2 regions of the Actinomadura verrucosospora genome follow, and region 2 is predicted to be linked to the other one. Evidence: riboswitches for the same ligand, from Rfam matches in the RefSeq annotation. Region 2 holds a riboswitch; the other holds the start of a gene.

Region 1 (14,910 bases), on a different contig from region 2:
GGCGGCGCGGTCCAGGGGCCGCCGCGGCCGACGGACGAGGCGCTGCCGACCGGCGGGCGCGGGCTCGCCCTGATGAAGGCGCTCGCCACCGACTACGGCACCTGCCGGGGCAGGAGCGGCACCTCCACCTTCTGGTTCGGCGTCGGCGTCCGGGACGGATGGCGGCTGCCGTGACCTCCGGGGCGGCGCTGAGCCCGGCCCGCCGGGCCGAACCGTCCCCTCCCGGGGGCGGGACCGCGCCCGGCGCCGCGCCGGCCAGCGTCGCCCGCATGTGCAACTACCTCCTCGGCGGCAAGGACAACTACGCCGCGGACCGAGAGTCCGCCGAGCGTGCGCTGCGCAGCTGCCCGGCGGTGCCGCGGCTCGTCCAGGCGAACAGGGGCTTCCTGGACCACGCCGCCGCACTGCTCGCCGGGGAGGCCGGCCTGCGGCAGTTCGTCGACGTCGGCTGCGGGCTGCCCGCCGCCGAGAACCTCGGCGACCTCGTCCGGCGGGCCGACCCGTCCTGCCGGGTCGCCTACGTCGACAACGACCCGATGGTGCTGACGCACGCGCGGGCGCTGCTCGCCGTCGACGCCGGGATGGGCGCCTTCGCCGGGGACGTCCGCGCCCCGGCCGCGCTGCTCGGCGACCCCGGCCTGCGGAGGCTGGTCGACTTCTCCGAGCCCGTCGCGGTGTTCCTGCTCGGCGTCCTGGACTTCGTCGCCGACGAGGACGACCCGGCCGGGATCGTCGCCGCGCTCGCCGCGGGTCTCGCCCCCGGCAGCCACCTGGTGATCAGCCACGCCGTGCGGTCGCCGGAGCTGGACCCGGTCTCCGGGCCGTGCGAGGGCGTCGACACCCCGTTCCGCCCCCGGAGCGAGGACGAGATCGCCCGCATCTTCGCGAGCCTGCGGACGCTCGCCCCCTATCCCGCCCGGCTGCCGGGGCCCGCCCCCCTGCCCGACACGCGCCCGCTGCCGCTCATCGGCTGCGTCGGGCGCGTCCCCGGGGTGACGCCGGCATGACCCCCGCGGTGCTTTCCCGGACTTCTGCCGATCGCCCGTCCCGTCCGCGCGGCGCTTCGCTACGATCGAAGCGCCAGCAACTGCCACATCTAGGGCGAGTGATGACAGCGGACGGCGAGCCTCGGTCTCTCTCCGACATCACCAAGGACATGGGACTCAACATGTCCGACGTTGCGGCCTTCTCCGGGCTCGACGAGAGCACGGTCTTCCGGTTGTGGGACAACGTGGAGTGGCTCGACCGGGTCAGCGGGCGGTCGCTGCAGAGCCTCATGTCGTCCGTGCCGGGCATCGCCGAGTACTCGATGGCGCACGCCGTCCGGAAGAGGCGCGACGGGCTCGTCGCCGACCTGCACCGCGAGGGGCTCACCGTCGACCTGGACGCCCTGCAGAACTCGGCCGTCGCCCAGCAGCACCTGCTGAACGCGCTGGAGGCCGGGCTGCACATCATGCGCGGCCAGGCGACGCAGAAGACGTCCTCGTTCATCGCCCGCTTCTGGGGCCGCGAGCAGGACACGGCGCTGGAGGCGCTCTACTCCACCAAGGCCGGCCAGGGCCTCCTGGAGGACCCCCAGAAGCTCTACGACTCGTCCATCGACCTGGCCCCGCGGCTGAACCGCAAGACCTACTCGTTCCACTCGATCCTCGCGCTCAACATCCTCACGCACCAGGTCAGCAAGGTGACCGGGGCGCTGGAGGCCGACCTCGGCTTCGAGGTGCCCGGCCGGCAGACCGCCTTCATGATGCGCGGCGTGGTGATGGGCTCGCTGATCAGCTCGAACGACTTCGACCTGGCCGAGCGCTACCGCCAGGAGCTCGACGCGACGCCCGTCTACGCGGCGCTGGAGGAATGGTCGTTCCCGACCTACACGCGAGACGGCCGCATCAGCAGCGACTTCACCCTTCCGAGCTCCCTGTCGCTGCGCAACACGGCCGCCGAGGTGCTCCGCGAGATCGCGGTCTACAACGACGCCTACCTCTACTACCTGGCGTCCACCTACATTCCGCTGGCGCTCAGACGCGACCCGGCGTTCGGCGGAAGGCTCCCCGAGCTGATCCAGGCGCTGGAACTGCGCGTGGTCGACTGCCGGGACAGAAGGATCAGACAGACCTGCAACACGCTGGTGCGGCGGCTCAAGGGCATCGCCTGAACCAGGCTTTGGAGAATGGGGAGCCGGTGGAGGACACGGCGCAAGCCATCGCGAAACTGACGCGGGCGCGATGGGAGGCGAACGCGCAGTACTGGGTCAAGATCATCCGGGAGCGCCGCGACCGGTACCGGACGGAGCTGACCGACGCCGCCGTCCTGGACGCCGTCGGCGACTGCGCCGGCCTCCGCGTCCTGGACGCCGGATGCGGCGAGGGCTACCTGGCGCGCAGGCTCGCCTCCATGGGCGCCGAGGTCACGGGCGTCGACGCGGCTCAGGGCCTGATCGACGCGGCCTCCTCGCACCCGGCGCAGGGGGGCAAGGCCACGTTCACCCGCGCCAGCGTCGAGGACCTGCCGCTGGAGGACGACCGGTTCGACCTCGTCCTGTGCAACCACCTGTTCAGCCACCTGCAGGACCCGACCCGCGCCATCGGCGAGTTCTCGCGCGTCCTGCGCAGCGGCGGGCGGCTGATCCTGCTGACGCTGCACCCCTGCTTCTACGTGGAGAACGCCGAGCAGGGCGCGGCGAGCAGCGTCCCGGCGGCGCAGTACTTCACCCCGCGCGGCATCGACCAGCGGTTCATGGTGGACGGCCTGGAATCCCCTTCGATGATCACAAGCTGGCTCCGGCCGCTGGAGTACTACGCTGGAACGCTCCGAGACGCCGGATTCGTCATCGCGGACCTGCGCGAACCGCATCCCACGGAGGAGCAGCTGCGGGACGACCCGTGGTGGCGCAAGGGCTTCCCCACGGCCATGTTCATGCTCCTGATCGCGGAGCGCCGTTAGAGTCGTCCCCATGGAGGACGTGCCGGCGGAATTAACGGGGCATCCGGACAGGCTCCGGTGGAACGAGAAGTACGCGGAGTCGTCCGGACCGTCGCGGGCCCACCCGCTCGCCGAGCGCGCGCTGTCGCTCGGCATGCCCGACGGCGAGGTGCTCGACCTGGCGTCCGGGCCGTCCGGCAGCGCCCTGCTGGCCGCCTGGACGGGACGCCGCGTCACGGCCGTCGACATCTCCGAGATCGCCCTCGCGCGGCTCGGCGCGGAGGCCCGGCGGCGCGGGCTCGGCCCGCTGGTCACGCTCGTCCAGGCCGACCTGGGCGCCTGGCGGCCCGGCCCTGACAGGTACGCCCTCGTCCTGTGCACGGGGTTCTGGGACCGCGCCGTGTTCGAGCGCGCCGCCGGGGCCGTCCTGCCCGGCGGCCTGCTGGCCTGGGAGGCCTTCACCGAGGCCGCCCGCCGCGACCGGCCGCGGCTGCCCGCCGAATGGTGCCTCAGACCCGGTGAACCCGCCTCGCTGCTGCCCGACGGCTACACCGTCCTCGACCAGTACGACGACGGCGGCAAGCGCCGCTTCCTCGCCCGCCGCGGCGACTAGCGCCTTTCACTCGGGCCAGAGGGAAGATGTTCCGGCGAGCGGGCGCGTGAAGCAGCCACTCGCCCGCCGGAACACTAGCTCACCTGTCGCAGGACGGCAGAACCGTCATGCGTCAGCCCTGGGGCTCAGTTGCCCAGGTTCTTGAACGCCTCGACCACCGGCGCCCACGGGTCCGGGGTGTCGGAGTCGGCCTGCGCGGGCGCCTCGTCGGCTCCGGCCGACCCGGCCGCGCTGCCGTGCGGGACGTTGCTGTGGCCGCTGCTGTGCGGGACGTTGCTGTACCCGCCGCTGTGCGGGGCGTTGCTGTACCCCCCGCTGTGCGGGGCGTTGTCGATCGCCATGATCAGTTTCCTCCATCTCGATTGCGCCCTGCTGGAAATGATCAGCAGGACCTTGCCCTGGACCGTGCCGCCTTCGGCACGATCCGCAAGGCGCGAGGCGGGGGGCGGGTCAGTCGAGGTCGACGACGACCGGGGCGTGGTCGGACGGGCCCTTGCCCTTGCGGGCCTCGCGGTCCACGTAGGCGGAGGCGACCCGTCCGGCGACGTCCTCGCTCGCGTAGAACAGGTCGATGCGCATGCCCATGTCCTTGTGGAACGCGCCCGCCCGGTAATCCCAGTACGTGTACGGGTGGGGCCCCTTCTCGATCGTCGGGACGACGTCGCGCAGACCGAGGGCCCGCAGGTCGGCGAGCGCCTGCCGCTCGGGAGGCGTGACGTGCGTGGAGCCGACGAAGACGGCCGGGTCCCACACGTCCTCGTCGGTGGGGGCGACGTTGTAGTCACCGCAGGCGACCAGCGGCGTCCCCGCGGCCAGTTCCTCCGCGAGCGCGTCGCGGAGGGCCGCGAACCACGCGAGCTTGTAGGCGTAGTGGGCCGACTCGGGGGTGCGGCCGTTCGGCGCGTACAGCGACCAGACCCGCACGCCGCCGCATGTGGCGCCGATCGCGCGGGCCTCGGGCGCCAGCAGGACGGGCTCGTTCAACGCCATCTGCTCGTCCTCGCCTTCGGCCCCCGCCTCACCCGCGTAGGCGGGCTCGCCCGGAAAGCCGTTCGAGACGTCCTCGATGCCGACCCGCGAGAGGACGGCCACACCGTTCCACCGCCCGTCGCCGTGCGCGGCTGTGGCGTACCCGAGTTCCTCGACCTCCGCGGCCGGAAAGAGGTCCGCCCGGCACTTGGTCTCCTGGAGGCAGACCACGTCCGGCTTCGTCTCGTCCAGCCAGGTGAGAAGGCGCGGGAGGCGTGCCTTGACGGAATTGACGTTCCACGTCGCGAGGCGCATCCCCCAAGCCTGCCATCCGGAAGACCTAGGACGGGGTCAGGTTGCAGTCGGGAACCCAGCCGACGACGCCGGTGGCCATGTTCCGCCCGTAGATCCAGAAGTTGCTGGTCACCCCGTTGTCGCAGGAGTAGTAGTCCCAGGGGCCGCTGCCGCGGATCGCGTCGAACTTCTGCCCCGGATAGCCGAGCCCGACACGGCGGGCGGTGTTCAGGGGGTTGTCCCAGATGACCACGCCGGGAACCCGGAAGTCGGGATACGCGCGGTGGTGCGAGGCCGCGATCCTGCGCGAGGCCGCGGTCCTCAGGCGGCCCTCGGGGTTGGCGTAGGTCGAGCACACCCGGGGCCGGGCCGGCAGTTGGACGCAGACCCGGAACGAGCCGCCCCCGAACCAGTCCGGGGTGTTGACCGACGACGCCCCCATGGGCACGGTCGCGCGCTCCCCCCGGGAGCCGTGCTCCTCCTGACCCGACACCTCGGAGCCGACCGGGGCGTCGCGGATGTCGGCGTGCCATGATCTTTGGCCGGGGTGGTACCAGAGCGTGCCGACGGCGTCCTCCTGCCGGACGGTGCGCAGCGCCCACCAGGGAGCGGCCCTCGATCCGGTGCCGGCCCATCCCCCGAGGGCGGACGGGGCCGGCCGGTGCTCCCGTCCGGCCGACGCCTCGGCCGACGGGACGGGTCCTGTCAGAGCCGCGCTCGCCACGGCGACGACTGCGGGAAAAGCAAGAACGATCTTCTTGGACGGGCGCACGGGCGCTCCTTCCTGCTCGTGGTGGGCGGCGGGGGCGCGGGGCGGCACGACGGGACGGCGCGGCGGCGTCACGGCCGCTCCTGGATGAAGCAGTCCGAGACGTAGCCCTCGACCCTCGTCCTGTTGTTGATCACATAGGTCCAGTGGTCCTTGACGTCGCCGTTCGGGCAGGTCACCGGGTCGGCGAAGCTCTGACCTCCGTTCCAGGTGTAGCCGTCGCCGGGGTTGCCGATCCCGCGGACGCGGCCGTCGAGCCGGGGGGTCGCGCGGATCCTGACACCGGGAACGGTGAAGTCACCGGTGCGATCGGCGACGCGTGCCGGGGCGGCGTGCCGGGCGGCGGGCGCCGGGGAGGCCATGGCGGGCGCCGCCGGAATCGCGGTGATCACGACGGCCAGAGCGCTGACGGTCTTCAACATGGTTCGCCTCGCCTGGAGTGCCGATGGAAACTCTCTTGCCCCTCCACATTGCGGCTACTTAGAGTTAATGGACAACCTCATGGCGTGAACATGCCAGCGATTGAACCGTCAACGGCAGGGGGCGGGAAGCCGCCCTCGGCGCGATGCCGGAGTGGGGAGCCGCCAGGTGACACGGTCAGGCGACGGAGGGAAACGGCCCCCGCGGCGCACCGAAGCGCGCGAGGCCGTGGGGCAGGCCCTGGAGGAGGCCGGTTTCCATGCGGCCCGAGGTCTGCGGCCTCCGACCCAGCGCGTGGATCCGCCCAAGGTGGGGGCCGTGGTCGCGCGCCTCGCGGACGCCACCGAGCGGGAGTTGCTGACCTTCGACGATCCGTCGGGCTGCGTCAGGCAGGGCGTGCCCGAGCGCATGCTCCTGCACGCGGCCCAGTGCGTCCGTCGCGCGGCCTCCCAGGTCCCCCGCCTCCGCCAGATCACCTCTCCGCAGGGGCTGGCCCACGACACCGCTCTGGAGACCATCCAGTGGCGCAACGGCGGCGAGGCACGCCTCGTCGAACAGGTCCCCTTCCGCCTGGCCGTGTTCGACCGCACGACGGCCGTCATCCCGCTCGATCTGGACGTCTTCTACAACGGCATGCTCATCATCCGCGACCCCGCGGTGGTCAGGGCGTTGACCCGGATGCACCACAGCTCCTGGATGTCCGGTGACGAACTCGTCACCGACCGCGACCCGGACCAGCCGCCGGCCCACCTGGTCCCGGTCCTGGTCACCCTGCGGGACGGCCTGCCCGACCACGCCGCCGCCGCGCGCCTGGGGCTGTCGGCGCGCACCTACGCCCGGCGGGTCAGCGAACTGCTCACCCTCCTCGGCGCCACGAGCCGTTTCCAAGCCGCGATCACCGCTCAGCGCCGCGGATGGATTTGAACGTCCGTCCGCTGTTACCGGCGGTGTGGAGGCGTGTGTCACCCCTCCGGCGGGGATATCCTGACGCCTTCCCCTGTCCCCTGCCAGACGACACCGCTCCATGCGTGACCGGTAGATTGCGGGTCGGCCTCCTTTACCCGGTTTTCACGCTGTGCTTAGCCCGGCCCTGGAAGGGTGGTCACGGTTGTGGTGTCGTCGAACCCGGAGCAAGTGAGGAAACATGTCCGAGGATGACAAGCCCCGGGGCAAGCCGGCGGTCAAGGCGAAGGCGAAGATCCCGAACGCCCAGAGCATCCGCAGCCCCGAGTTCACCCCGCACGGCATCAGCGCGGGCCGCGGCAGCGGGCTGAACCGGCCGTCCGCGCTGACCGCCAAGGAGGCGAAGAAGCGCCGGCTGATGATGATCGCCGGGATCGTGGTCGTCGCGCTCGCGGTCTCCGGCGGGGTGTACTGGTGGGTCAGCCGCCCCGGCCCGAAGGTCGAGGTGACCGGCAAGTTCGCCGCCGAGCCCAAGGTCGAGATCCCCACGAAGCTGGAGCCGACCAAGACGCTCAAGGTCAGCACGCCGATCAAGGGCGGCGGCCCCGTCGCCGCCGAGGGCGACACCGCCTACGTCCAGTTCGCGACCTACAAGTGGTCGAGGGCCAAGGACGAGGAGAACTCGCGGGTGAAGAGCACCAGCGAGAAGGTCCGCTCGTCCTACGAGGAGGGCCAGCAGCAGGGCGGCGGCGGCCCGATGCACCTCGTCATCGGCAAGAGCGGGCTCAAGGACATCGACAAGAGCCTCGTCGGCAAGTCCGCCGGAAGCCGGCTCGTCATGCAGCTCCCGCCGTCCAAGGAGCTCACCCAGCTGAGCCCGCAGCAGATCACCGACAAGGACGCGATCCTCTTCATCATGGACGTCCAGGCGGTCGTCCCGAAGAGCCAGCAGCCGCAGGGCACCGCGCAGAAGCTGGACGACAAGTCGCTGCCCAAGGTCGAGGACAAGGGCGCCGGCAAGGAGCCCAAGGTGACGGTCCCGGACGCGGACGCGCCCAAGAAGCTCCAGGCCAAGACCCTCGTCGCGGGCAACGGGCCCGCGCTGGCCAAGGGCGACGAGGCGGTCGTCAACTACACCGGCAAGATCTGGAAGTCCGGCGACAAGTTCGACTCCAGCTGGGACAACAAGCAGCCCGCGACGTTCCCGATCGGCATGGGGCAGACCATCCCCGGCTTCGACAAGGGGCTCACCGGCGCGAAGGTCGGCAGCCGCGTGCTGCTCGTCCTGCCTCCGGACGAGGGCTACGGCAAGAAGGGCAGCCCGCCGAAGATCAAGGGAGACGACACCCTGGTCTTCGTGGTGGACATCCTCGCGAAGGTCTACAAGTGACCTGACCCAGGCGCGGCCGTGCGCGAGAGCGGCGGGGCACCCGGTCGGGTCCCCGCCGCTCGGCTTTTCCCGAAAGGCCGCACGCTGCGACATCCGTCACGACAACCGGCGAGGCGGATTGCCCGTCCTCCTTTGGGAGAGCGCGGATGCGCATTGGCGGCCGACGCACGGATTCCCTCAGGTATCGTCTGTAACGCAATAAACACGGGGGGCTTGTGAGCGACAGCGAGAAGATCCCGGAGCGCCAGGAACGCTCCGGGACGGGCCAGGCGGACCGGCGCGAAAGCGAGGCCGGGGCACCGGCCGGCACGGACGGTCCCGCGACCGCCACGCTGACCGCGGACACCGAAGCCGCCACCGGAGAAACCGCCGGTGACGCCGAATTCGTCGACGAGGGCGACATATCTCGAAACGGCGATAAGGAGCCCGAAGAGGCCGCCGGCGCGAGCGGGGGACCCGATTCGCCCCCCGCCGATAACGCCACGGCCTCCGCCGATTCCGGCCCCGGCGCCGACGAACCCGCCACCGAGGCGCCGACCGCCCCCGCGGAGGCCGCCCCCGAGAACGACGCCGCCGCGTCCGACCAGGCCACCGCGCCCGACGTGATCGCGACGCCCGGCGAGACGCCCGCGTCCCACGAGCCCACCGCGCCCGACAACGACTCCGCGACCGGCGAAGCGACCGCCCCGGGCGAGGTGACCGCATCCGACGGACCCGCCGAGTCCGGCCAGCCCGACGCACCCGTCGAGGCCACGCCCGCTGCGGCCACCGCGTCCCGCGAGGCCACCGCGTCCGCCGAGGCCGCGCCCGGCGAGGCCACCGCTACGGGCGAGGCGACCACGCCCGGCGAGGTGACCGCATCCGCCGAGGGGGCGCCTGGCGAGGTGGCCGCGTCTGGTGACGGTGGCGCGGCGGGTGGGGCGGCCGCGTCCGATGAGGCGGTTGTGACCGGTGATGTCGCCGCGTCTGGTGATGCCACCGCGGTTGATGGTGTCGATGGGGCCGTCACCGGAGATACCAAGAGCATGGCCGCCGCCTCGAAGCGCGACTCGACCCCGCGCGGCTCCCAGGCCGGGGGCCCGCCGCCCGGGTCCGGACCCGGGCGCGGCAAGGGCGGCGGGGGCAAGGGGCCCGGCAAGCCGCGCAGCCGCAGGTCGCGGTTCCTGCGCCGTGCGCTGTTCCTCATCCTCGGCTTCATCGGGTTCTGCATCGCCGCGTTCGGCGTCGCCTACCTGTTCACGCCGGTGCCGTCGGCGCAGGAGCAGGCGATCGCGCAGGGGCCGACGTTCTACTACTCCGACGGCAAGACGCAGATCGCCAAGACCGGGATGAACCGGGACGCGGTCAAGCTCGACAGGATCCCCGAGAGCACCCGGGCCGCGGTGATCGCCGCGGAGAACCGCAGCTTCTACGACGACCCCGGGGTGTCGGTCCAGGGCACGGCGCGGGCGCTGTGGTCCACCGCCACCGGCAAGCAGCTGCAGGGCGGCTCGACGATCACGCAGCAGATGGTCCGCAACTACTACGGCGGCATCGGCAAGGACCGCTCGGTCACCCGCAAGCTCAAGGAGATCATGGTCTCCCTGAAGGTGGGCCGGGAGAAGGACAAGGACTGGATCCTCGAGCAGTACCTCAACACCATCTACTTCGGCCGCGACGCCTACGGCGTGCAGGCCGCCGCGCACGCCTACTACGACAAGGACGTCTCGAAGCTGACGCCGGCGGAGGGCGCCTACCTCGCCGCCGCGATCCAGCAGCCGAGCAACTTCGCCGACCCGACCGGCCCCCGCCGCGCCTACTCCGAGCAGCGCTGGCGCGCGATCCTCGGCAACATGGTCCGGGACGGGGCGCTCACCCAGTCCGAGGCGGCCTCGCTGACCTTCCCGGCCCCCGGCAAGGAGAAGATCACCGACGTCCTCAAGGGCCAGCGCGGCTACATGGTGAACGTGGCCAAGAAGGAGCTCACCGAGCGCCGCGGCTACAGCGAGGACGAGATCAACCGCAGCGGGCTGAAGATCACCACGACGTTCGACAAGCGGCTGATGGACGCGATGAAGCAGGCCGTCGCGAACAACGCCCCGAACGGGATGAGCAAGAAGATCCGAACCGGCGTGGTGTCGGTCGACCCGAAGACCGGGCAGGTGGTCGCCTTCTACGGCGGCCGCGGCTACCTGGAGGAGGCGCTGAGCAGCGCCTTCGGCGACTGGGCGCAGGCCGGGTCGGGGTTCAAGCCGATCGCGCTGGCGGCCGCGCTGGACGACGGGAAGACGCTGTCCACCAGCTACGACGGCAGCTCCCCGCAGTACTTCCACGGCGCGTCCATCCACAACGACAGCAACGAGAACTTCGGGACGGTCAACCTCGTCACCGCCACCGAGCACTCGATCAACACGGCCTACGTCAACCTCGGCCAGGACATCGGCAACAAGAAGATCGCCGCGATGGCCGAGAAGATGGGCATCCCGGCGGCGCGGATGAATCCCGAGCAGCGGGACGCCGCCACGTTCCCGCTCGGCATCGTGTCGCTGCACCCCGTCGAGCAGGCCAGCGTGTACTCGACGTTCGCCTCCGAGGGCGTGCACCGGACGCCGTTCGTGGTGAAGTCGGTCACCGACAACGAGAACCACAAGCGCACGTTCACCGAGAAGGGCGAGCGGGCGTTCAGCCAGCAGGTCGCCCGCGACGCCACCTACGCCCTCCAGAAGGTCGTGCAGGGCGGCACCGGCACCGGCGCGCAGCTGCCCGACGGCCGCGACGTCGCCGGGAAGACGGGCACCACCGACGAGGGCCGCGCGATCTGGTTCAACGGGTTCATCCCGCAGATGGCGACGACGGTCGCGATGTTCCGCAGCGACGGCAAGCCGCTGAACATCCCCGGGTACGGCGCGTACGGCGGGCAGCTCCCGGCCCAGATCTGGCGCTCGTACATGGCGGACGCGGTGAACATCAAGGGCTACGAGCCCGACTCGTTCGGGGAGCCGTCGATGACCCCCGGCAGCGGCTGGGGCGGCCCGACGCAGGACACTCCCCCGAGCGGCCCGCAGCCGCCGGACACGCGCGGCCCGGTCCGGCCGCCGCCGTCCACGGAGCAGCCCGACCTTCCGACGCCCCCCACCGACCTGCCGACCATCATCCCGCCGCAGGATCCCGGCGGGGGCGACCCCGGTGGCGGACCGGGCGGCGATCCGGGCGGCGGACCGGGCGGCGACCCCAACGGCGGAACCGGCGGCGGACCGCTGGGCGGGACCGGCGGGTAGCCGCCCCCGCGGCCCCTCAGTCGCAGGCCTTGCCGATGACGGCCGGCGTCTCCCTGATCACGCTGTCGAGCCGGGAGACGTCGCCGTCGCCGACCCCAGGCGCGGCCTCGCGGAGCCTGCCCGCCTCCGCCTTCAGCGCCTTGCCCAGGTCGGCGTCGTCGGCCTGCTTCGCGAGCCCGTCGACGCGTCCGGCGAGCTGCTCGGTGGCCTGCCGCCACTGCGCGGGCTCGGCCGCCGGAACGCTCCGCACCTGGGTGACGTACTGCTGGAACGCCTTCTTCGTGTCGGTGCACACCTGGGCGGAGTTGCCGCCGCCCAGCGCCCCGCACCCGCTGAGGGCGCCGAGCACCAGCGCGCCGCCGGCCAGCGTCCGAACCACCCGGTACCGCATCGCACCCTCCCCTTGATCCCCGTTCGGCTCCGCATATACTTCCGCATGAGGTCATGAGCGCCAGCGCGAAGCCCCGGCTTGCTGGCCGGCAACCCTTCGTCCGCGATGGGGTGCCCCGGGTGAGGACCTGGCCGGACGCGCACCGCGTTCCGGCAAGCGCGGATCCCGGCCGGCATCCCGGGGTCCCTGACCCCGGAAGGTCCAGGCATGCCCACGCTGCTCGCCCGCTCCCCCATCACGCCTGCTGTGACGCGCCCGGAGGGGGTCCGGGTTCGCCCGATTCCCCGCGTCATCGGAGCGGACGTCCCGGTCCCGGTGCGGGACGGCCGCCGCGTCCCCTACGCCAACTTCGACTACGCGGCCAGCGCGCCCTGTCTGGAGGCGGTGCACGAGGCCGTCGCCCGCGCGCTGCCGTACTACAGCAGCGTGCACCGAGGCGCGGGGTACGCGTCGCAGGTCACGACGTCCGCCTACGAGGACGCGCGGGAGACCGTGCGGTCGTTCCTCGGCGCGTGGCGGCGCGCGGCCGTGGTCTTCACGCGCAACACCACCGACTCGATGAACCTGCTCGCGCACGCCGTCCCGGCCGGGACGAGCGTCGTCGTCTTCGAGAGCGAGCACCACGCGTCCCTGCTGCCGTGGAAGCGCGCCGTGCGCCTCCCGGCGCCCGCCACCCCGGCCGAGGCGCTGTCGGCCGCCGACCGCGCGCTGCGCGCGTGCCCGATCGGGTCGCGGCTGCTCGTCGTCACCGCCGCGTCCAACGTCACCGGCGAGCTGTGGCCGATCGAGGAGCTCGCGCACGTCGCGCACCGCAACGGCGCCCGCATCGCGGTCGACGCGGCGCAGCTCGTCCCGCACCGCCCCCTGGACATGACCGCGCTCGGCCTCGACTACGTCGCGTTCTCGGGGCACAAGCTGTACGCGCCGTTCGGTGCGGGCGTGCTCGCCGGACGCGCCGACTGGCTGCGCGCCGCCGAGCCCTACCTCAGGGGCGGCGGCGCCAGCGCCTCGGTCGGGGAGACGACCCGGTGGGCGCCCTCCGCCGAGCAGCGGCACGAGGCGGGCTCCCCGAACGTCCTCGGCGCCCTCGCGCTGGCCGCCGCGTGCGAGACGCTGACCCCGGCCTGGGACGACCTGGCCGTCCGGGAGGAGGCGCTGGTGGAACGGCTGCGGTCGGGACTCGCGGCGCTCCCCCACGTCAGGGAGCTGACGCTGTGGGGCGAGCGGGCGCCGCGCGTCGGGATCGTGTCGTTCACCGTGGACGGCTGGAACGCGCGGGACGTGGCGCTTACGCTGTCCGACGAGCATGGCATCGGCGTCCGCGACGGGAAGTTCTGCGCCCACCCCTTCGTCCGGCACCTGCTGGGCGAGGACCGGAGCGCCGTCCGCGCGAGCATCGGCATCGGGACGGAGGAGGAGCACATCGACCGGCTCCTCGCCGCCCTCGCCGCGTTGACTGCGCGCTGACAGCCTCTGACCTGCGAACTCCCGCGCGCAGTCAGATGATTATGCTCTTTGGTCCTGTTCGCCCATGTAGCGTAGGCAGTCGCGCGGGGACGAGCACGCTAGAAACAGGGGGTGGCGACCGTGGCCGACGCGTGGCGACCCACGTCGGAACTGGAGCACCGACTGCAGGAGACCGTACGGGCCGGCGACCAGGAGAGCTACTTCCGCCTCCTCGGGGACGCCGACCTCGTCGTTCCCGTCCCGCCCGACCTGGTGGACGGCGTCCTCGCGGGGGAGGCGCAGCCGTCGTGGCCCACCCAGGAGGAGGACGGCCGGATCCACGTCCTGGCCTACACGTCGGCGGCGGCGATGCGGGCGTGCCTCGGGCCGTCCTACCAGCACTTCATGACGGTGCGGTTCGGCGACATCGCCGAGACCTGGCCGGACGACCGCTGGTGGCTCGCCGTCGACGTTCCCGCGCGCGGCGTCCCCGCCGCGCTGCCGATCGAGGCGCGGCTGCCGTCCTGGTTCGTCCGGCAGGTCGCCGACGGCGACGGCCGCCCCCCGCAGGTCGGCCGCGCGTCCCCGCCGTGGGAGGAGCTGCGCGACCAGCACCGCGAGCTGCCCCGCGAGGCGCCGCGCCCGGAGTTCCAGCCGGCCAACGACGTCGAGCGCGAGCTGCTGCGGGCCGCCGCGAACAACGACCACGACCTGTTCCTGCAGACGCTGGCGGCCACCGACGTGCTGCTGCCCGTCCCGGACGACATGGACTTCTCGCTCCGTCCGGGCCGTCCCGGCTTCCCGTGGCAGACCCGTGAGGTCGACGGCTCCACCGTCGTCCCGGTCTTCACCTCGCCGGAGCGGCTGGCCGAGGCGTCCGGGCCCGGCACCGAGCACATCGCGCTGCCGTTCACCGTCGTGCTGCGCTACTGGCCGGACCCCGACTGGCTCCTCGCCATCAACTCCGGCTCGCCCGCGGGCGGCACCGTCCTCGCGCAGCAGCTCCCCGGCCTCGCCACCTGGGCCGACCAGCGCGCCGCCCAGCGGATGACGGACCGCTTCGAGCCCCAGAACGACATCGAGCAGCGCCTCTTCGACGCGGCCCGCCGCCGCGACACCGAGACCTTCTTCAAGATCATTCTCGGCGCCCAGGTGCTCGTCCCCGTGGACGCCGAGACCCCGTGGGGCATCGTCCCCGGTGACCCCGACTTCCCGTGGCGCCCCGTCCGCGTCCACGGCCGGACGTCGATCCAGATCTTCACGTCGCTGAGGTGGATGAACGAGGCGATCGGCACGTCGCGCTTCATCATGCCGAGCCTGCTGGAGATGGTCACCGCCTGGCCGGACGCCTCGTGGACGCTCGTCCTCAACCCGGGCACGCCCATCGACGCGTCCATGCCGGGCGAGCAGGTCCGCACCCTCAGCGGCCCGCCCGCTCCCCCGTCCGCCGCGACCCCGCCGCCCCCGGCCGCGCCCTCGGTGCCGGTCGCCCCCGCCGCCCCGGCCGACCTGCGCGCGTCCGGCCCGGGCCGCCAC
Region 2 (14,910 bases):
TCCTTGGTCTCCACGTCCTTGGCGAGCTTGGACAGCTCCTCGCTCACCCGCTCGACGGCGGCCTCGATGCCGCGCTTGAGCGACATCGGGTTCGCGCCGGCGGCCACGTTGCGCAGACCCTCGCGCACCAGCGCCTGGGCCAGCACGGTGGCGGTGGTGGTGCCGTCACCCGCGACGTCGTCGGTCTTCTTCGCTACTTCCTTGACGAGCTCCGCGCCGATCTTCTCCCACGGGTCCTCGAGCTCGATCTCCTTGGCGATCGACACACCGTCGTTGGTGATCGTGGGAGCGCCCCACTTCTTCTCCAGCACGACGTTGCGGCCCTTGGGACCAAGGGTCACCTTCACGGCGTCGGCGAGCTGGTTCATGCCGCGCTCGAGACCGCGGCGGGCCTCCTCGTCGAACGCGATCATCTTTGCAGCCATAGGCTCCAGTCCTCCCGGAACAAGGTGGCTTAGACGGATCGAGCCGACGCCCGCGACGGACGGCCCCGCCGACGACTTCCATTCCGCCGCCGGCCTGAGGCCTCATCGCCCCGACCCATGACTGTGTGAAGTTGTCACTCTCCACATCAGAGTGCCAATGCTTGTTTAGCACTCTACCCTGCCGAGTGCAAGCGCCACACATCACCGCCGCACGCGTCGCGCCGACCCGCTCGGAAGCGCTCTGACCTGCACCGGAGGGTCGCTTCAGCGCTGACGGCCACCAGGCGGCGTCCCTCCGAAGAGCAGCCGAACCATCGTCCCGCCATGAGCGACTCACTTCCCCGTAACGCTTTCGTTCTGCCTTGAGCAGGTGCCGTCCGAGCGCGGGGAGCGCCGGTCGTTCAGACGCCGGCCGTCCGGCTGCGCGCACGGGCGGGATCACCCTCGGTCGCGCCATCCGCCACTCCGACGGCGCCGCCGGCTTCGACGAGATCGAGTCCCCTACCGGGCTTCTCCGGGCTGACCCTGCGGCTGTTCGACCCGGCGACCGCGCACGCCGCGCGGACCGGCACCTCGCCTGAGAGGGGGTGCCGTAGCGGCCACCCGTTCCGCGTGCCATTGCACCGGCGGCGGCCCGCGCCGCTGTTTTGCCGCGGATTTTTTCGTCACGGACCATTGGTGCCGGTTCTGTCGGTGCGACGACGTTTGCGGCGGCCCGGTGCACCGGGAATCACCACGGCCCGTTAGGGCCGCTTTCATGGAGTATGGCGAATGGTGAGGATGTTCTTTCGGTCCCGGGCAAAGGGCCGCCGCAAACGGGTCCGGACATTGGGCGGCCGCTCCGGCGTCGATGCGTGACCGGGCCGGAGCGGCCGTGGTGCTTCGGTGTCCTGCTAGGAACCGCGGTTCACCGCTTGGTGGACTCCTGCTCGGGGCCCTCGACCGCGTTGATCACGGTGTTGTGCTTCCCGCCGTGGATGTGGCTGGTGATGGGCCCGGTCATCGTCGCGCTGTTGCCGGCGTAGACGTTCGAGCGGGGCGATCCGCTGAGGTTCGTGAAGATCGCGTCGCCCGAGCCGTTCTCGATGTTGGCGACGTCGCCGTTCTGGCCGACGATCGCCTTCTTGGCCGCATGGACGTGCACCGGCCCGGGGCGGTCCCCCGTGGTGGCCAGCCGCTGTCCGGCCTGCGGAGCGTTGGCGTCGGCCTGCTGCTCCGGCGCGGCCTGCTGGGCCTCCTGCTGCGGGGCGGCCTGCTCGGCACCCTGCTCCGGCGCGGCCTGCTGCGCGTCCTGCTGCGGAGCAGCCTGCTCCGCCTCCTGCTGCGGAGCCGCCTGCTGCTCGCCCTGCTGCTGAGCGGCCTGCTGCGCGTCCTGCTGCGGAGCGGCCTGCTCGGCGTTCTGCTGCGGGGCGGCCTGCTGCTCACCCTGCTGCGGAGCCGCCTGCTGCGCCTCCTGCTGCGGAGCAGCCTCCTGCTGCGGAGCGGCCTGCTCGGCGCCCTGCTCCGGCGCGGCCTGCAGCGACTCCTGCTGCGGAGCGGCCTGCTGAGGAGCCGCCTGCTGCTCGGCGGCCTGGTGCTCGGCCGCCTTGGCGAGCGCGACCTTGGTGGCCTCCTGCTCGGAGCCCTCGACGCCGGTGACGGCCGTGTTGTGCTTCCCGCCGTGGAGCTTCGTGGTGATGTCACCGGTCTTCACCGGCTTGTTCCCGATCACCGGCGCGGCCTTGGGCGACTTGGTGATGTCGGTGTAGATCAGGTCGCCCGGACCCTTCTCACTGATGTACGTGGGGCCGTTGTGCCCCACGTACGCCTTCTCCACCGCGTAGAAGTTGATGTCGGCCATGGCCGAGGGAGCCGCGAGGACGGCCGCTCCCATCGTTATGCCGGTCACGGCCATCGTGCGCAAAATGCGCTTCATGCCTTTCCTCACTCTCGTATGCCGTTCGGCGCCCCAGGGAGCGCCACTCCGGGTTCAATCTTCCAGGACGCGGCCAGCGAGAAACCCAAGTGACGGAGAGGCGGTGATCAAGATCAAAGCCGTGAAACTGGCGCTCGCTAAAACTTGTTCCATGCGCGTTTGGCCGGACGGGAGGAACAGTTGCCCAATCCAGCATCCACCGGGCAATCGCGTTCCGGAGAAGGGGGAATCGGCCAGATGTGAAAGGAAAAGCCCCGGCACGGTGGACGTGCCGGGGCCTCGCGGACGAGACGGACGTCAGCCGCCCGCCACCGCGGGGATGATGGAGATCTGGGCGCCCTCGGGCGTCGGGGTGTCGAGTCCCTCGGCGAAACGGACGTCCTCGTCCCCGACGTAGACGTTCACGAAACGGCGGATCTTGCCCGCGTCGTCCAGGATGCGGGCGGAGATGCCGGAGTAGCTGGCCTCGAGGTCGGCGACGACCGCGCGCAGGGTCGCGCCCTCGGCCTTCACCTCGGACTCGCCACCGGTGTAGGTCCGCAGGATCGTCGGGATACGGACGGACACGCTGCTCATGCTGCTCCTTCGTTCTCAGGCGAGGCCCGCGGCGCGGAACGCCTCCAGGGACGGGGCGATGTTCGCCGACGGCGCGACGACCGGGGCGACGGCGTCCAGGGTCTTCAGGCCGTCCCCGGAGTTGATGATCACGGTCTCGGCGCCCGGGTCGAGGGCGCCGGCCTCGATGAGCTTGCGCAGGGTCGCGACGGTGACGCCGCCGGCCGTCTCCCCGAAGATCCCCTCGGTGCGGGCCAGGAGCCGGATCCCCTCGACGACCTGCTCGTCGGTGACGTCCTCGACGGCGCCGCCGGTGCGGCGGGCCACGTCCAGGACGTAGGGGCCGTCGGCCGGGTTGCCGATGGCGAGGGACTTGGCGATCGTGTCGGGCTTCACCGGGCGGACGACGTCGTGGCCCGCCTTGAACGCGGCGGCGACCGGGTCGCACCCGGAGGCCTGGGCGCCGAAGACGCGGTACGGCTTCTCCTCCACCAGGCCCAGCTTGATGAGCTCCTGGAACGCCTTGTCGATCTTGGTGAGCTGGGAGCCGGACGCGACCGGCACGACGACCTGGTCGGGCAGCCGCCAGCCGAGCTGCTCGGCGATCTCGTAGCCGAGCGTCTTGGAGCCCTCGGCGTAGTAGGGGCGGACGTTGACGTTGACGAACGCCCAGTCGTCCTGCTCGCCCGCGATCTCGGACGCGAGCCGGTTGACGTCGTCGTAGTTGCCGTCGACCGTCACGAACGTCCCGCCGTACACGGCCGTCGTGATGATCTTCTGGGACTCCAGGTTCGACGGGACGAACACCGCGCTGCGGATCCCGGCGCGGGCCGCCGCGGCGGCGACGGCGTTGGCGAGGTTCCCGGTGGACGGGCAGGCCAGCACCTTGAACCCCAGCTCGCGGGCGGCGGCGAGCGCCACGGCCACGACGCGGTCCTTGAACGAGTGGGTCGGGTTGCCGCTGTCGTCCTTCACCCACAGGCTCTGCAGGCCGAGGCTCTCCGCGAGGTTGTCGGCGCGGACGAGGCGGGTCAGGCCCGGCTCGGTGTTCGGGGTGTCGGCGACGTTGGACGGGACGGGCAGCAGCCCGCGGTAGCGCCAGATGTTGCGCGGCCCGGACTCGATGGACTCCCGGGTGACGCCGTCGAAGTCGTAGGCGATCTCCAGGGGGCCGAAACACTCTTCACAGGCGTAGTAGGGCCCGAGGTCGCGGGACGAGCCGCATTCGCGGCAGACGAGAGCGGTAGCCGGTCCGAGGTCTGTGGCAGGCGTGAGTGCCATGAGGGCGAGGCCTTTCTCCCCATCTTCCCTGCGCCACCTTGGTCGCAGGCCGGAGTTGGCACCATCTCCCGGCCGGCCTCGCAGGATCGCGACGCGCCGCAGCCAGGTGGTTGCCGGGGCTTCGCAGGGCCGGTCCCTCCACCCCTCTGGATGAGCGTTATGAAGTTGTCGATCTACGAGCTTTGAACTCGTATGCGTGACTTTACATGAACTGACCGGATGCCAGACAGGCGGGTCCAGCGATTGAGACGTTACCCGGCGGGTGTCTTGATCACCCGTTGGGTCGGGTCGAGGAACACGTGCCGGACGGTCGGGACGCGCTCGCGGAGCCGCCGGTCGATCTCGCCGGCGACGTCCTCGGCCTCGTCGGCGCTGATGTCGTCGGAGAAGTGCACCTTCGCGGCGACGAGGATCTGCTCGGGGCCGAAGTGCATGGTGAGCAGTTCGTCCACGCCGGTCACGCCGGGCGCGCCGCAGATCTCGGCGCGGATCTCGCGCTGCTCGGCGGGGTCGGCCGCCTGGCCGATGAGCAGGCCCATGCTCTCCCGGCCGATCGAGAAGGCGAGGACGACCAGGAGGATCCCGATGAGGACGGACGCGAGCCCGTCCCAGAACTCCGACCCGGTGATCTGGCGCATCGCGAGGCCGCCGGCGGCGAGCGCGAGGCCGATCATCGCCGCGGTGTCCTCGAACAGCGCGGTCTTGAACGTCACGTCGGGCGACTTGCGGACATGCTCGACCAGGTCGCGGTCGCTGTCGCGCGTCTCCTTCTTGGCCTGGTAGAAGGCGCGGATCCAGGACGTCCCCTCCAGCACCGCGCCGAGGCCGAGGACGGCGTAGGCGAGCCACACCGTCGTCCCGCCGCCGCCGTGACCGGTCATGGTCAGGATGCCCTCGAAGATCGAGAATCCGGCGCCGGCCACGAAGATGCCGAACGCGGCGAGCAGCGACCACACGTACCGCTCGTTGCCGTATCCGAAGGGGTGGCGCCGGTCGGGGGGCCGCTCGCTGCGCCGGAGCGAGGTGTAGAGGAAGCCCTGATTGAGGGTGTCCGCCACCGAGTGCGCGCTCTCCGCGAGCATGGCGCTGGACCCGGCCAGCAGGCCGGCGAACAGCTTCGTGATCGCGAGGATGAGGTTCGCGGCACCGGCGACGAGCACGGTTTTCGTCGTCTCGGACTTGCTCATTGCCGCCGGATACCCCCTGGGCGGATGACTAATCGGGCGGAACGGACACAAGGGCGGGCGATGCCGGCCACCTCGCGGGTCACTTTGATGCGCCTCGGCCGCAACTGAGACCCTTCCCGTATGAGCCAAGTGCTGGTGGCCTCGAACCGGGGTCCGGTGTCGTTCTCGCTGTCGGACGACGGCGGGCTCACCATGCGGCGCGGGGGCGGCGGTCTCGTATCGGGCCTCGCCGCCGTGACGGGCGCCCCGCGCGACCCCGGCCCGCCGCGTCCGGCCGAGACGGCGCGGGAGCCGTCCTCGACGGGAGCGGACGTGCTCTGGGTGTGCGCGAGCCTCGGCGAGGCCGACCGCACGGCGTCGCGCCGTTCCCCGGACGGCCGCCTCGACCTCGCCGGGTACGAGACCGGCGGGGCGGCGGTGCGCATGCTCGACATCCCGGCGGCCACGTTCGACCGCGCCTACAACGGCGTCGCCAACTCGACGCTGTGGTTCGTCCACCACCTGTTGTACGACACGCCGCGCAGCCCGCACTTCGACGCCCGCGCCCGGCGGGACTGGCAGTCCTACGAGGCGTACAACGCGGCCTTCGCGGACGCCCTCGCACGCGACGCCGCCCAGGGCGCGAAGGCGGCGATCCAGGACTACCACCTGTCGCTGGCTCCGCGGATGCTGCGCGACCGGCGCCCCGACCTGAAGATCGTGCACTTCTCCCACACGCCCTGGGCGCCGCCGGAGTACTTCCGGCTGCTCCCGGACGACATCGGCGCGCAGGTCCTTCTCGGCATCCTGGGCGCCGACCACGCCGGCTTCCTCACGGAGCGGTGGGCGTCGGCCTTCCTCGACTGCTGCGAGCTGCTGCCGGGCGCGCGCGTCGACCGCGTGGCCCGCACCGTCTCCTGCTCGGGCCACACCACGCGCGTGGGCGTGCACGGTCTCGGCGTGGACGGGGCGGCGCTGCGCAGGCGCGCCGCCGAACCGGACGTCGTCGAGAGGGCCCGCGCGCTGCGCGAGCAGGTGGGCGACCGCCGGCTCATCGTGCGGATCGACCGGACGGAGCTGTCCAAGAACATCGTGCGCGGGCTCGCCGCGTACCGGGAGATGCTCGTCAACCATCCCGAGTGGCGCGGACGCGTCGTGCACCTCGCGTTCGCCTACCCGTCCCGCTACGACCTGCCCGAGTACCGGGAGTACACCGCGGCCGTCCAGCGCATGGCCGGGCAGATCACCGACGAGTTCGGCACCGCCGACTGGGACCCGCTGATCCTCCAGGTGAACGACGACTACCCGCGTTCCCTCGCCGCCTACGGCCTGGCCGACGTCCTGCTCGTCAACCCGATCCGGGACGGGATGAACCTGGTCGCCAAGGAGGGGCCCGTCCTGTCGCGGCACGGCTGCGCGCTCGTGCTGTCGCGAGAGGCGGGCGCGGCGGCGGAGCTGTCCGAGGACGCGCTGGTGGTCAATCCCTACGACGTCTCGCAGACGGCCGAGGCCCTGCGCCAGGCCCTGCTGATGCCGCGCGCCCGGCGGGCCGAACGCTGCGCCCGCCTCGCCGACGCCGCGACCGCCCTGCCCCCGCAGCGCTGGTTCGCCGACCAGCTCGCCGCGCTGGACTAGCTCCCCGCGGAAAGGGAGCGGCGTGCTGCTCTGCGGGCGTCAGGGCAACACGCCGCGGGTCCGGTCAGGGGGCGCTGCCGGCGGACTGCTCGGCGGTGAGGAGGCACTCGACGGGGTTCGGCTCGTGGTGCTGCCTCCACCGCTCGCGCAGCGCGGCCTTGCTCTGCGCCATGCGCCGGTGGGCGGCGGTGCGGGTGAAGCGGGCGAGCAGGGCCGCGGACGGCTTCGGCAGGCCGCTCGGCTCGTAGCCGTACTCGGCGAGCCGCTCGCCGAACGCGGCCTCGGCCAGGCTGATCTCCCACGCGTCGAGGCGCTCCGCCCATGATCCGACGCGGTCGGTCGTGACGGCGTCGCGGGTCCGGCCTTGCCACTTCCTGGTGGACGGGACGATCCGCTTCGCCAGCCCCTCCGGGTGGGTCATCTCGGGGTCGAAGTCCTCGCCGAGGAAGCCGCAGAGCCGGGTCAGCTCGTCGGCGGGGTCGGCGACGAGCCGCTCGTACTGCAGCTCGTAGTAGGAGTCGGGGCCGAGGCGCTCGGCGAGCCGGCGGCCGCGGTCGATCGTCTCCCGCCAGGCGGAGACGGCGTGGTGGATGTCGGCGTCGAACCAGGGCATCTCCATCAGCGACGCGACGCAGTCCCGGCCGTCCCGGACAAGATGGACGAACTGGGCGTCGGGAAACATCCGCAACAGCGTGCCGACGTGCTGGGAGTAGCTCGGGCGCTTGTCGCCCCAGCGCGGCTTGCCGTGCAGGCGGGCGTAGGCGCGGAAGACGATGCCGACCGCCGAGCCGAGCGTCGGAGGCCCGTCGGCGATCTCCTCCACGAGCCCGTCGGCGTCCATGCCGAGCGCCCGCACCTTGGTGGCGCGTTCCCCGACGATCCACTCCGCGAGCATCCGCCTGTTCTTGCTGTCCCGGAGGTCACCGTAGTCGCACCTCGCCGCATAGGCGGGCAGGACGAACCGGGTCTCCGCCGGGATCGCGATGCGGGCGTGCGAGTGGAGCATCAGGCGCAGCAGCGTCGTGCCCGAGCGAGGACAGCCGAAGATGAAGATCGGACGATCGCGGCGGAGGGCCGGTCCTGGTGGCATGCACCGCATGCTGGTGCAGAAGCCCAGTTCAGAACCCGGCTTCTGCACCCACTGTTACGGTCCGATGACCCACCCTTGACCGGCGGTCAGGTGTAGGACTCGCCGAGCGTCTGCCTCACCTGCTTGCGCGCCTCGTGGATGCGGGACTTGACCGTGCCGAGCGGGAGCTTGAGCTGCTCGGCGATCTCCGCGTACTCCAGCTGCGAGACGTCCCGCAGCACCAGGGCCTGGATGAGGTCGGGCTTGCGGGCCTCCAGGTCCTCCATGGCGTCGAGGATGTCGACCCGGGAACCCGCGATGACGCTCGTCCGGCGCGGGTCGGGACGCTGCTGGGGAAGCTCGCCCGCCTGCTCGACCGAACGCCGCTTCAGCGAACGGTAGGTGGAGCGGGCGGAGTTGGCGACGACGACGTGCAGCCAGGTGCTGAAACGCGACCGGCCCTCGAACCGGTGGATGTTCCGGGCGACCTGGAGCAGCGCGTCCTGGCACGCCTCCTCGGCGTCCTGTCGGCAGGGCAGGAACCGGGAGCTGTGCCGCAGCACGTCCGGCTCGATCTTGCGGAGGAGCTCGTTGAGGGCGCCCTGGTCGCCCTGCGCGGCCTTGACCGCCAACTCCTCGGTCCTCTCGTCGAATGCCATGCCGCCTCATTGCTCGTTCGCGCGCTCACCCCGTTGTTGGGATGATACGGGAGTGTCTTTCCCACCATCAGTAGGCCGTTACCGGATCGATCGCGTCCTGGGGTCGGGGGCGTTCGCCTCTGTATGGCTGGGGCACGACGACGCCCTCGAGTCCCAGGTCGCCATAAAGGTCCTGAACGGCAGCCTGATCGACGATCTGGACGTGCGCAACAGGTTCCTCGAGGAAGCCCGGATCCTGCGCCGCGCCGACTCCGAGCGACTCGTCCGCGTCCACGACATCGGCGAGCTCCCGGACGGGCGCCCCTACTTCGTGATGTCGTACGCCGACCGCGGAACGCTCGGCGATCGCATGCGCGAGCGGCCACTTCCGGTCAGCGAGGCGGTGGCGCTCGCCGAGCAGATCGCCTACGGCGTCGAGGTGATCAACACGCTGGGCGTCATCCACCGCGACCTGAAGCCGTCCAACGTGCTGTTCCAGTCGACGCCGGACGGCGGCGAGAAACTGCTCATCGCCGACCTCGGCCTCGCCAAGGCGCTCGCGCACGCGTCCGGCGCCTTCACCCTTCCGGTCGGCACGCCCGGGTACATGTCGCCCGAGCAGGCGCGGTTCGGCGGCGGGCTCGACATCCGCGCGGACGTGTACGGCCTCGGCGCCCTGACCTACCACATGCTCACCGGGCGGGCCCCGGGCCCGGCGCCGGTCAAGAAGGCGCCGAGCGAGCTGCGCGAGGGCCTGCCCCCCGCCTTCGACCAGGTGGTCCTGCGGGCGCTGGAGGTCGAGCGGGAGAAGCGGTGGCCGACCGCCGAGGCGTTCGCGGAGGCGCTGTCCACGCTGCGGCCCACCTCCGCGCAGGCCGCGCCGGCGCCCGCCCAGACGGCGCCCCCGCCGCCCGAGCCGCAGATCGACGCCGACGCGACCGTCCAGGACTTCTACCGCGAGGGCGTCCAGGTCCAGCAGCAGCCCCCTCCCGTGCAGCAGCCCGGGCCCGCGCAGCCCACTCCCGCGCAGCCCAACCCCGCGCAGCCCGCCGCGGCGGCGGGCCAGAGCGCGCAGCCCGGCATGCACACGCGGTTCGACCGGCCCGGCGAGGACGACCTCCACACGTCCGAGATACGCGTCCCGCCCAGTACGCCGTCCGAAGAGGTGACGGTCGTCGACCGGCCCAGCGGGCGCTCCACACCCTTCACCCAGGTGGAGGCGCCCACATCACCCGACAACGACAACAACCCGACGATCGCCTACCAAGGTCCGCCGCCACAGGGCCAGCCGCAGGCGCCGCCGCAGAACCAGCCGCAGGGGCCGGACGACAAGACGACCGCGTTCCCGGCCCAGTCGCCGCAGGGCGGGGCCCCGCAGGGCGGGCCGATGCAGCAGATGGGCCCGGGCGGCCAGCAGCCCTACGGGCCGCCGCCGACCGGTTTCCAGCCTCCGCCGCAGGGGCCGGTCCAGGGCGGCGGGCAGGGCGGGCCGCGCGGCGGCGGAGCCCCGAAGAAGTTCGTCACGCCGCTGATCATCACGGCGGTCGTGCTGGTGGTCGCGGTGATCGGCGGCCTGACGCTCGGCATGATGTTCTCCGGCGGCGACGACGGCGGCAAGGACGGCAAGGACAAGAAGCCGGCGGTCCCGAAGGACTTCGTCGCGGCCGCCGACGGCTCGGGCAAGATCAGGACCGCGGTCCCGAAGGCGTGGCCGGTTCAGGGGCAGGAGCCGACGTGGACGCCGTCCGCCGTCGGCCTCGCCGACGGCCAGCCGCGCCCGGTGCTGCGCGCGACGCCGGACAAGGCCGCGTTCCTCGGCAACGGCAAGGGCCCCGGCGTGTTCGTCGGCGTGACCACCGACCTCGGTGCGAACCAGCTCCCGCCGCCGCGCGCCGCCGTCCACCCGCAGTGCACGAAGGCCGCGCCGGAGAACTACACCACGCCGGACGGCGCCCTCAGCGGGACGATCACCCGCTTCACCGCCTGCAAGACCGGCACGCCGTCGGTCACCGAGGTCGGCCTCAAGGACAAGTCCGGCAAGTTCGGCCTGTGGATCCGGGTCAAGGAGACCGACGGCCGCGACGCCACCAAGGACATCCTCGACAACCTGAAGGTCACCGGCCCCTGACCCGGGGCTCGGACCGGTACCACGAAGACCCGCGCATCGAGGCGCGGAGCGGCCCCCCGCTCCGCGCCTCGTTCCGTTCGGCGCGGGCGCACTCCGCGGTCATTCACGCCACAGTGTTGCATCGCGACATGTTAACGATATATCGTTGAGGCATCGCAACCGATCAACAACGAAGGAGACTGCGATGCACGAGCACACGATGAGAAGGCGCGGCGGCTTCAGGCGACCGGAGGAGCGGGGTCGCCGCGGCGACCCGTTCGGCCCGTGGGGGTCCGGCGGCCCGGGAGGACCCGGCTTCGGTCCGGGCTTCGGTCCCGGCCATCGCGGACGCGGTGGCCGCGGGCGGCGCACCCGGCGCGGCAACGTCCGGGCGGCGCTGCTCGCCCTGCTCGCCGAGCGGGCGATGCACGGCTACGAGATGATCCAGGAACTGGACGGCCGCACCGGCGGCGTCTGGCGGCCGAGCCCCGGCTCGGTCTACCCGACCCTCCAGATGCTGGAGGACGAGGGCCTGGTCAGCAGCGAGGAGCAGGGCGGCAAGCGGCTGTTCTCCCTCACCGACTCCGGCCGGGAGGAGGCGTCGGCGCAGACCGCCGCCCCCTGGGACGAGGTCACCGAGGCCGCCGGCGAGAACGTCCTGCGCGGGCGCGAGGCCGTCGGCCAGCTGATGGGCGCCCTCCAGCAGGTGATGTCCGTGGGCAGCGAGGCGCAGAAGGCGCGCGCGCTGGACGTGGTCAACGACGCCCGCCGCCGCCTGTACGGGATCCTCGCCGACGACCCCGAAGCCGAGTGAACCTCAGGGAGCACCGACCGGAACCGCCGTGGCCGCCCAGGTCACGGCGGTTTCATTTTCCCTTCGGGAACGGCGCCTCCCTGGCGAGCCGGTCGGCCATGTACAGCTGCTTCCACACGTACAGGGCCAGGTCCGAACGCCTGACGCGGCGGTCGACCGGGACGCCCACCGTCGCGCGGACCAGGTACGCCGAGCCCGGCGGAAGGTACTTGTCGCCGCCCTCCCCCGCGACCAGCGCGCCGCCCGCCAGCCGCCGCACGACCTGGCTGTCGGTCGGCGGCGTGCACAGGCCCTCGGGAACGCCGGCCTGCGGCATGCAGCGCCCCCGCGCCGCCGGCGTGACGAGGTCGCGCCGGACGAACACGTCGCCGGGGAAGTCGAGCAGGACCTTCTCGCCGCTCGGGTTGGCGAGGATGTACTCGATGTAGGGGAACGCCGTCCCGGACGGCGGCGTGGACCGGGACGCCGTCCCCACGCCGTCGCTGATCCCGGACGTCACCGCGGCGATCCTGTACCGGGAGCCGTCGGCGGTGCCGATCGTGAGGGGCGCGCCCGCGGGCGGCAGCTTGGCGGCGCCGCCCGGCGCCCGCTCGCCCGCGGCGGGGGCGGCCTCGGTCGTGCCCTCGTCGCCGGAGCCGGGCGTCAGCACGACCCCGGCCGTGACCAGCCCGGCCAGGACGAGCACGCCCGCCGCGACCAGCCCGCTTCGGCGTCCCTTCCGCCGCCGCTCCCGGCGCTCGCGCTCGCGCTCGCGAGGCCCGAGCCGCACCTGGACGCCGCTGGTCTCGCGGACGCCCATCGGCCCCGTCGCCGACGACCGCTCCTCGGGTTCGGAGTAGGCGTCCTGCGCCTCGGGCACGGCGGCCCACTCCGACCCGCCGAGCGTCGGCTCCTCGCGCGACCGCGGCGGCTCGGGGGGCGACGGCGGGGGCCCCGGGGGCGACGGCGGGGGCCCCGGGGGCGACGGCGGGGGCGTTCCCCAGACGCGCGGCGGCGCCTGCGCGGCCGGCGCGGTGTGGACGATCGGACGCGTGGGGGCGTCCGGCGGGATGGGAGGGCCCGGCGGAACGTGCACGCCGGGCGGAACGTGGGCGCCGGGCCCGGGCGGGCGAACCGGCGTCCCCTCTCTGGGCGTGGCCCTCGGGATGCCCTGGGAGGGCGTCTGCCTGATCTCGCCTGGACGGCGCGGAAGTCCCGGTTCCGTGTCCACCGTCTCGCCTCCCGATGTCCCTCGTGCGGCTTCCCCGCGAACCACACTCCCCACAATTCACCACATTTTGACCTAATCGCCTTCCGCTGCCACACCGGCCCCCGGAGTCTCGCGAGATGCGACAAGTCGAGCCGGGAGTCTTGTCACCTGACGGACAATTACTCCGCGCTCCGGCGCCCCGGGCGGCGCCGGAGGCCGTTGGAGCGAGTCAGGAGAGGGAGTCGGCGAGCGAGCCGATGAGGTCGACCACGCCGGCGGGCCCGTCGACCACCAGGTCCGCCCGGTCGGCGAGCGCGGTGACCTCGGTCGAGCCGCTGCACACCAGCACGCCGGGCACGCCTTCGGCGCGCAGCGCGTCGACGGCGTCGAACGCGGCGAGGTCGCCGAGGTCGTCCCCGGCGAACAGCAGGGCGGAGGGGCGCGTCCCGCGGTCGTCGACGTACGCGCGCAGCGCCTTGCCCTTGTCCATGCCGGGCGGGCGCAGTTCGAGGACGTACCGTCCCGGCTCCACCGACAGCCCGGTCCGCTCGGCGAGCGCGGCGAGGATGCTGCGCAGCCGGTCCAGCGCGACCTGCGGTTCGGCGCACCGGCGGGTGTGGACGGCGAGCGCCTGCCCCTTGTCCTCGACGAACGTCTCGGGCGGGGCGCCGGCGGCGGCGAGGACGCCGGGCAGCTTCGCGCGGGCCTCGGCGACGCCGGGCGGCGGCTCCGGCACGGTCAGCGTGCCGGAGTCCCAGCGTTCGAGCCCGTACTGCCCGAGCACGACGAGCCCGTCGATGCCCTCGAAGCCGCCGTACTCGACGGCCACGGCGGCGGGACGTCCGGTCACGATCAGCAGCGAGCCGACCAGCGGGGCCAGCCGGGCCAGGGCCGGCGCGGCGTCCGGATGGGCCCTCGCCGAGGCGGGGTCGGGGACGATCGGCGCCAGGGTGCCGTCGAAGTCGAAGCCGAGCACGGCCCCGGCCGGGTCGTCGCGGATGGCGTCAAGTCCTTCGGCGCCTGCGGCCGTCAAAGAGCGGGGAGAGTTCACGTGACCAATGGTGGCCAGGTCAGGGCCGGATGCCGAGCCGCCGCGCGGCACGGCTTCGTTGCCGCTGTGTCCGCATCCGGCGCAGGCGCTTGACGAGCATCGGGTCGCACTCCAGCGCCTCGGGCCGGTCGATCAGGATGTTCAGGAGCTGGTAGTACCGCGTGGCCGACATGTCGAACGTCTCGCGGATGGCCTGCTCCTTGGCGCCGGCGTACTTCCACCACTGCCGTTCGAAGGCGAGGATCCGGCGGTCGCGCTCGGAGAGCCCGCCGGCGCTGAACGCGGCGTCGTCCGCCGCGCCCTCCGCTTCGGCGGGGCCGGGCTCGGCCGGGGGGCGGCCGTCGTCCATGGTTCGGTCCTGTGGGGGGACGTCACCGCGGGGGTCACCGGGGGCGTTCGCCGCTCGCATCAGGTCCCCTCTGTGGTTACTGATCCCGGGTCGTCCGGGTTCGGGCGGGAGCCATGCTACGCGTCCGCGCGGACAAGTTCCGGCGGATCCCGGTGAACGGACGCCGGTGGTTCAGTGCATCACATCCCCCTTCACCTGGGGCTCTTTCGCTCCGTGTGTCTCACCGGCAACGGCGTTCACGTCACGGTGAAACATATGTACGCTGCATACGTTAGAGTAGGTGATCCGCAGCGTCCGGCGTTCGGAACGGAGACCTTGCATGGCGACGGAGACCTCCGCCACGGGACGGACCGCCGAGCGGGCCGCGCCTCGGGACGGGAGCCCTCCCGGACCCCCCGCCGACGGCTCCCTCACCGAGATCGCGACCGCGCTGTTCCATCTGCGCCGCGTGTGGGCCAAGCCCGACCTCGTCAAGCGCGTCCGCGCCCAGACCTCCACCGCCGCGGACGGGCGCCCGCTGCAGCTGTCGAACCTGATGGTGGTGAACGCGGTCGCCGCCCTCACCGACTGCGCGCCCCCGGACGAGCCGTCCTGCGAGGTCACGGTCGGCGCGGTCGCGGAACGGCTGGAGATCGACCCGTCCACGGCCAGCCGCCTCGTCGGGCACGCCATCGACGCCGGCCTGGTGTCCCGGCGCCCCTCCCCCGTCGACGCGC

What was found. A riboswitch is a leader RNA that binds a small molecule or an ion and turns the genes downstream of it on or off. The one in region 2 is predicted to bind S-adenosylmethionine.
Region 1: another riboswitch for S-adenosylmethionine. It lies ahead of ABD944_RS22825 (aminotransferase class V-fold PLP-dependent enzyme); the one in region 2 lies ahead of thrC (threonine synthase).

Annotation. Positions count from the first base shown of each region.
Region 1 is NZ_BAABEV010000021.1:93,022-107,931, forward strand. It holds gene ABD944_RS22760 (ATP-binding protein) at 1-174, shown strand, start outside; gene ABD944_RS22765 (SAM-dependent methyltransferase) at 159-1,007, shown strand; gene ABD944_RS22770 (hypothetical protein) at 1,169-2,155, shown strand; gene ABD944_RS22775 (class I SAM-dependent methyltransferase) at 2,182-2,943, shown strand; gene ABD944_RS22780 (methyltransferase domain-containing protein) at 2,954-3,535, shown strand; gene ABD944_RS22785 (hypothetical protein) at 3,661-3,876, opposite strand; gene ABD944_RS22790 (exodeoxyribonuclease III) at 3,986-4,819, opposite strand; gene ABD944_RS22795 (hypothetical protein) at 4,845-5,642, opposite strand; gene ABD944_RS22800 (hypothetical protein) at 5,639-5,989, opposite strand; gene ABD944_RS22805 (hypothetical protein) at 6,306-6,911, shown strand; gene ABD944_RS22810 (FKBP-type peptidyl-prolyl cis-trans isomerase) at 7,132-8,280, shown strand; gene ABD944_RS22815 (transglycosylase domain-containing protein) at 8,496-11,537, shown strand; gene ABD944_RS22820 (hypothetical protein) at 11,554-11,928, opposite strand; SAM riboswitch class IV at 11,978-12,093, shown strand; gene ABD944_RS22825 (aminotransferase class V-fold PLP-dependent enzyme) at 12,136-13,395, shown strand; gene ABD944_RS22830 (SseB family protein) at 13,507-14,910, shown strand, end outside.
Region 2 is NZ_BAABEV010000003.1:332,842-347,751, reverse strand. It holds gene groL (chaperonin GroEL) at 1-425, opposite strand, end outside; gene ABD944_RS05750 (hypothetical protein) at 1,333-2,340, opposite strand; gene ABD944_RS05745 (MoaD/ThiS family protein) at 2,638-2,916, opposite strand; gene thrC (threonine synthase) at 2,932-4,176, opposite strand; SAM riboswitch class I at 4,193-4,333, opposite strand; gene ABD944_RS05735 (cation diffusion facilitator family transporter) at 4,428-5,363, opposite strand; gene ABD944_RS05730 (alpha,alpha-trehalose-phosphate synthase (UDP-forming)) at 5,484-6,977, shown strand; gene ABD944_RS05725 (sulfotransferase family protein) at 7,042-8,067, opposite strand; gene ABD944_RS05720 (RNA polymerase sigma factor) at 8,154-8,705, opposite strand; gene ABD944_RS05715 (serine/threonine-protein kinase) at 8,758-10,812, shown strand; gene ABD944_RS05710 (PadR family transcriptional regulator) at 10,997-11,605, shown strand; gene ABD944_RS05705 (hypothetical protein) at 11,658-12,680, opposite strand; gene otsB (trehalose-phosphatase) at 13,024-13,845, opposite strand; gene ABD944_RS05695 (DUF3263 domain-containing protein) at 13,865-14,194, opposite strand; gene ABD944_RS05690 (MarR family winged helix-turn-helix transcriptional regulator) at 14,514-14,910, shown strand, end outside.